Regions from separate parts of the Streptomyces sp. NPDC046821 genome, predicted to be linked through region 1. Evidence: riboswitches for the same ligand, from Rfam matches in the RefSeq annotation. Region 1 holds a riboswitch; the other holds the start of a gene.

Region 1 (3,203 bases):
TCGACGCGGCGCAGCGCCTGCGGGAAAGAGATCTTCTCGCGCTGGGAGAGCGCGTCGATCATGGCCTCGGCGCGGTCACCGATGCCGCGCTTCGGCACGTTGAGAATGCGGCGCAGCGGGACGGAGTCCTCCGGGTTGGAGAGCACCCGCAGGTAGGCCAGGACGTCCCTGACCTCCTTGCGCTCGTAGAAGCGCACTCCGCCGACGACCTTGTAGGGCAGGCCGACGCGGATGAAGATCTCTTCGAAGACACGGGACTGCGCGTTCGTCCGGTAGAAGACGGCGACGTCGCCCGCCTTGGCGTCGCCCGCGTCCGTGAGCCGGTCGATCTCGTCGGCGACGAACTGCGCCTCGTCGTGCTCGGTGTCGGCGACATAGCCGGTGATCTGCGCGCCTGCGCCCGCGTTCGTCCACAGGTTCTTGGGGCGGCGGGACTCGTTCCGCTCGATGACCGCGTTGGCCGCGGAGAGGATCGTCTGCGTCGAGCGGTAGTTCTGCTCCAGGAGGATCGTCGTCGCGTCCGGGTAGTCCTCCTCGAACTGGAGGATGTTCCGGATGGTGGCGCCGCGGAAGGCGTAGATCGACTGGTCGGCGTCACCCACGACGCACAGCTCGGCCGGGCCGAGGTCGTCCGCGCGCGGCGGCACGTCGAGACCCGCCTCCACCTCCTCGTCGTGGGCGGCGGCGGTGCCGACGAGCTCACGCACCAGGGAGTACTGCGCGTGGTTCGTGTCCTGGTACTCGTCGACCAGGACGTGGCGGAAGCGGCGGTGGTAGTGCTCGGCGACGTCCGGGAACGCACGCAGCAGGTTGACCGTCGTCATGATCAGGTCGTCGAAGTCCAGCGCGTTCGCCTCGCGGAGGCGGGACTGGTACATCGCGTAGGCCTGGGCAAGCGTCTTCTCGAAGCCGTCCGCCGCCTGGGCGGCGAAGTCCTCCTCGTCGATCAGCTCGTTCTTCAGATTTGAGATCTTGGCGCTGAAGGACTTCGGCGGGAACTTCTTCGGGTCGAGGTCCAGGTCGCGGCAGACGAGGGCCATCAGGCGCTTGCTGTCGGCGGCGTCGTAGATCGAGAACGACGACGTGAAGCCCAGCCGCTTGGACTCGCGGCGCAGGATGCGGACGCAGGCGCTGTGGAACGTGGACACCCACATCGCGTTCGCCCGCGGGCCGACCAGGGCCTCGACGCGCTCCTTCATCTCGCCCGCGGCCTTGTTCGTGAACGTGATCGCGAGGATCTGGCCGGGGTGCACACCGCGCTCGGCGAGGAGGTGGGCGATGCGGTGCGTGAGCACGCGGGTCTTGCCCGAGCCGGCGCCAGCCACGATGAGCAGCGGGGAGCCGCCGTGGACGACGGCCGCCCTCTGGTTCTCGTTCAGCCCGTCGAGGAGCGCGGCCGGGTCGAGCGCCGGGCGGGGGGCGCCGCCGCGGTAGTACTCGTCTCTGGCCGGAGGCGCGTCGAACTTCCCGTCGAACAGGTCGTCCGGAACGTGCTCCGGAGCCATGTCGTCCTCGGGCGGCGGCGGGGGATGCTCCTCGTGGGCTTTCGAAGCCGTGAGGTCCGCCAGGAAGCTGTCGTCAAAGAGGCTGCTCATCGCTCTCCGAGTCTAGGCCGCCCCACTGACACCCACGGCCGCCCCGGAAATTTGGCCCCGCCTTCCCGGGACGGGCACGCCACGAAGTGCGGGAATCACCCTGCGTGACCGTTACCTCCGGTCACCAAGAAGATTTCCGAAGGTCACGAAAATGTATCGGGCATATCGAACATCAACCTTCACAGCAGCCACACGAGTTGGCTACGGTGCTCCGCGGGCCGCCCGTCCCCCCGCCGGCAACCGCGCCGCGAGCGGGTCGCCCCCGCTGAGTTCAGTACGCCGAGAGGCATGGAACCGGGGACCCAGGACTTTTGGGGTGAATCGGCCGACGACCCGTCAGGGCACGGCCGTAGGGCAGCCTTCCGAATCTTCGCCCGAACCCGTCAGCTAACCCGGTAAGCGGTCACGGGAAGGAGTCCCACCCCTTGGCGTCGCACCGCAAACCGCGGACAGCCAGTCCCCGTACGGCCCCCGTCCTCGGCATCACGACGGCCGCCCTCACCTCGATAGCGCTGCTCTCGCAGACGGCGAACGCGGCGCCCTCCGCTCCGCCGAAGCCGAGCCTGGAAGAGGTCCAGAAGAAGGTCGACACGCTCTACCACCAGGCGGGCGTGGCCACGGAGAAGTACAACGCCGCCAAGGAGCGCACGGCCACGCAGCAGCAGCGCGTCGGTCACCTGCTCGACGACGTCGCCAAGCGGACCGACAAGCTCAACAAGGCCCGCCAGGAGCTCGGCACCTTCGCCGCGGCCCAGTACCGCACGGGCGCCGTGTCCGACACGGCGACGCTGCTCCTCGCCGACAACCCGCAGGACTACTTCGACCAGGACCATCTGATGGGCAGGCTCACCAGCCGTCAGAAGAAGGCCGTCGACGACTACCAGGCGGAGCAGGTCGCCACCACGAAGAAGCGCACGGAGGCGACCAAGAGCCTGGAGACGCTGACCAGTTCGCAGGCCACGCTCCGGAGCTCCAAGAAGGAAGTCCAGCAGAAGCTCGGTGACGCGCGCGACCTCCTCTCGAAGCTGACCGCCGAGGAGAAGGCGCGGCTCGCGGCGATCGAGAAACAGAAGCAGGAGGAGGCCCGCAAGAAGCAGGAGGCTCTCGCCCGCCAGCAGGCGGCGGCCGAGGCCAAGCGCAAGGCGGCGGAAGAGGCCAAGCAGAAGGCTGCCGCGGGCTCCGGTTCCGGTTCCGGTTCCGGTTCCGGTTCCGGATCGAGCACGGGTTCGGGCACGAGCACCGGCTCCGGAGGCAGCAGCACCGGAAGCACCGGGTCCGGCTACGCGACCAAGGCCGCGAAGGTGATCAGCTTCGCCGAGGCCCAGATCGGCAAGCCGTACGTGTGGGGCGCCACGGGCCCCGGCTCGTACGACTGCTCGGGCCTCACGCAGGCCGCGTGGCGGTCGGCCGGGATCTCGCTGCCGCGCACCACCTGGGACCAGGTCAACGTCGGCAAGACGGTCAGCACGACCGACGCCCAGCCCGGTGACCTGGTGTTCTTCTACAACGACATCAGCCACGTCGGCATCTACATCGGCGGCGGCAAGATGATCCACGCACCGAAGCCGGGCGCGAGCGTCCGCGTCGAGTCGATCTACTACATGCCGA
Region 2 (3,203 bases), on a different contig from region 1:
CGCCCTCGTCACCGAGGCCCGTGGCCAGACCCTTGCTCTTCAGGACCTTCTTGAGGGTGTGGTAGACCTCGGTGCCCCAGCGCAGCGCCTCGGAGAAGGACTCCGCGCCGATCGGGGCGATCATGAACTCCTGGATGTCGACGTTGGAGTCGGCGTGCGACCCACCGTTCAGGATGTTCATCATCGGGACGGGCAGCAGGTGCGCGTTCGGACCGCCGAGGTAGCGGAACAGCGGCAGGTCGCTGGCCTCGGACGCGGCGTGCGCGACGGCGAGCGAGACGCCGAGGATGGCGTTGGCGCCGAGGGAGCCCTTGTTGTCGGTGGCGTCCAGGTCGAACATCGCCTGGTCGATCAGGCGCTGCTCGGTGGCGTCGTAGCCGACGAGCTCCGGGCCGATCTGCTCGATGACGGCGAGGACGGCCTTCTCGACACCCTTGCCCTGGTAACGGTTCGGGTCACCGTCGCGAAGCTCGATGGCCTCGAACGCACCGGTGGAGGCACCGGACGGGACAGCGGCACGACCGGTGCTGCCGTCGTCGAGGCCGACCTCGACCTCGACCGTGGGGTTGCCTCGGGAGTCCAGGATTTCCCGGGCTACGACGACGTCGATGGACGGCACGAGCATCTCCTTATGGGATGTGACGCAACTACGCCGGGCCGCTCGGTCCGGCAACACGAGCCTAACCGGCTCCGGGGCCGGCGCCGCCCTGTGGCCCGCCCCGTGGACAAAACCGAGAGCGAATTGTTTCCCAACGGAACAAAAAGCTCCGGCGGACGACGGGCGAAAGCGCGGTCCCCCACAGGCCTCCACAAAGCCAGAACCCCGCCCCGGGTGCGACGGGGGAGGCGCACCCGGGGCGGGGAGTTCTTGAGGGACAAAGACGCGGTACCGGCGGTCCGCCGGAGGCCGGTACCCGCGTCTCACCTCTTTATTACTGCAGAGGCTTCTTGGCAGAGGCCTCTTTTGTAGAGGCTTCTTACTTGAGGTGGAGCTGCTGGCCCGGGAAGATCAGGTCGGCGTTGTCGACGATGTCCTTGTTCAGCTTGAAGAGCTTGTCCCAGCCGCCCTTGACGTGGTGGGCCTGGGCGATCTTGCTGAGGGTGTCGCCGGACTTGACCTTGTACTCGCCGTCACCCTTCTTGACCGTCTTGCCGGTCGGGGTCTGGACGGTCTTCTTCGACTCCTGCTTCGGGGCGGCGGGCTTCACGCGCTCCTGGCTGCGGGTGGTCGGCTGCTGGGTGCGCTCCTGCTGCTGCGGCTGGGCCTGCGGCTTCGCGGGGGCCGGAGCGGAGTTGGACGTGGAGGCGCCGGACAGGCCCACACCACAGGTCGGCCAGGCACCCTTGCCCTGGCTGGCCAGGACCTTCTCTGCGACGGCTATCTGCTGCGACTTGGAGGCCAGGTCGGCGCGGGAGGCGTAGGCGGTGCCGCCGTACGCGGCCCAGGTGGACGCGGAGAACTGCACGCCGCCGTAGTAGCCGTTGCCCGTGTTGATCGACCAGTTGCCGCCGGACTCACACTGTGCGACCGCGTCCCACTCGGAGGTGGTGGCGGCGGAGGCGCCGGTGGCACCCATCAGCGGAACGGCGACGGCGGCACCGGCGACGCCGGCCAGCGTGGCGACGCGGACGGCCTTGGACGGACGACGGTGCTTGCCCTTGGAAAACAGCATGGAGAGATCCCCTCACCGACGCCTACGAGGTGAGCTGTCGGGTTCGGGCCGGATGAGTGCCCGGTCGCACGACTTGCGTGCGACTTCACCCCAAGCCGGTCCTCCGGCCGTCTCTCAACGGCCGGGACCGGCGCTTACCTTGGGTCCCCCGCTCCTGCCCACGGCGCTTACGCGACGACTGTTCCCGTTCGGACATTGGCAGGATTCGGCGTGACATCCGACGGGGCCCGCTGTGGCGAGCGGTCCTGACCGTAAGCAGTGAATCGCCCGGATTTCAAAGACGATCAGGGTCTTTGAGATCCATCTCTCATTGTCGCGAAAGCGGACATTAAGCCCGAACTGCCGCTACTTTTCGCCCGATTCGAGCCCAAGATCCAGACTCTGACCAGGAAGGATGAGGTTCGGGTCGGAGCCGACCGTCTTCTTGTTCTCCGCGTACAGCGCGGACCATCCACCGCGCACGTCATGGGCGTCCGCGATGTCCCACAGGTTGTCACCCGGGCGCACGGTGTATGTGCCTTCGTCCGTATTCGACCCCGCGCGGGCGCTTTCTCCGCCGCGCGAGGCGTGCCGGCCGGAGCTGTCGGCGGTGCGTGAGGGGGCTTTGGTCTCGTCGGCGGCCGCGTCGCCGCGGTGGCGGCCGGAGGCGGGCGAGGCGTCGGGGGTGGGCGTCGAGGGGGTCGCCGAGGCCGACGGGAGCGACGGGGTCGACGAGACCCACGGAGCCTCCGGGGTCGAAGTCGCCCCGTCCTGGCCGGACTTGTCACCCTGGGAGCCATCCGAGGCGTTACTGGCTTTATCGCCGGACTTGTCGGAATTCTTCCCATGAGAGCCACCGGAGCCGCTCTTCGCGTCCGAGGTCGCCGCGCCGGACGGAGTGGCACTGTCGCCACCCTTCGCCGCGTCACCGCTCCCGGAATCGCCGACGGACACCGACGGGGTCGGCAGCGCCACCCCGGGGTCGACGTTCGGCGGCGCCTCGTCCGTCGTGAGCCCCGACGTCACCGAGCACACCGGCCACGCACGCGGGCCCTGGTCGTCGAGAACCTTCTCGGCGACGGCGATCTGCTGCGAACGGCTGGCCTGGTCGGCGCGCGGGGCGAAGTCGAGACCGCCGTACTTCTCCCACATCTCCTGCGAGAACTGGAGCCCGCCGTAGTACCCGTTGCCCGGGTCGGCGCTCCAGGAGCCGCCGCTCTCGCACTCGGCGAGCTTGTCCCAGGTCGCCGAGGACGCGGCGCTCGCGTTGGTGGCCGCGAGCAGTGGAATCGCGAGGGCCGATCCGGTCACTCCCGCCGCGACGACGATCGCGGGAGCCTGGCGGGGGCGACGGTGACGACCGTTCCCGGAGAGCATGGAGACGCCTTTCGGGTGACTATCGCGACGGATGGTGCCGCGGTGACTCGTGAACGTAGCCGCACTCGAACGCTTGTCACAAGCGGATGCAGCAGAGATCACGTAAAAGTCACAGTCCTGACGCACCGTCAGCTATGGGGCTCCGCCCGGGTCTTACGGGCGCGGCGCGAACTC

What was found. Region 1 has a riboswitch for cyclic di-AMP ahead of ABZ893_RS24475 (NlpC/P60 family protein). Riboswitches for the same ligand answer to the same signal wherever they lie in the genome.
Region 2: linked by a shared signal. The riboswitch ahead of ABZ893_RS16985 (transglycosylase family protein) and the one ahead of ABZ893_RS24475 (NlpC/P60 family protein) in region 1 are both predicted to bind cyclic di-AMP.

Annotation. Positions count from the first base shown of each region.
Region 1 covers NZ_JBEYYB010000012.1:27,760-30,962, forward strand. Annotated here, with positions in the region: gene pcrA (DNA helicase PcrA) at 1-1,595, opposite strand, end outside; cyclic di-AMP (ydaO/yuaA leader) riboswitch at 1,849-2,012, shown strand; gene ABZ893_RS24475 (NlpC/P60 family protein) at 2,021-3,203, shown strand, end outside.
Region 2 covers NZ_JBEYYB010000007.1:425,284-428,486, reverse strand. Annotated here, with positions in the region: gene eno (phosphopyruvate hydratase) at 1-619, opposite strand, end outside; gene ABZ893_RS16985 (transglycosylase family protein) at 978-1,673, opposite strand; cyclic di-AMP (ydaO/yuaA leader) riboswitch at 1,678-1,894, opposite strand; gene ABZ893_RS16980 (transglycosylase family protein) at 2,019-3,029, opposite strand; gene ABZ893_RS16975 (cytochrome P450) at 3,183-3,203, opposite strand, start outside.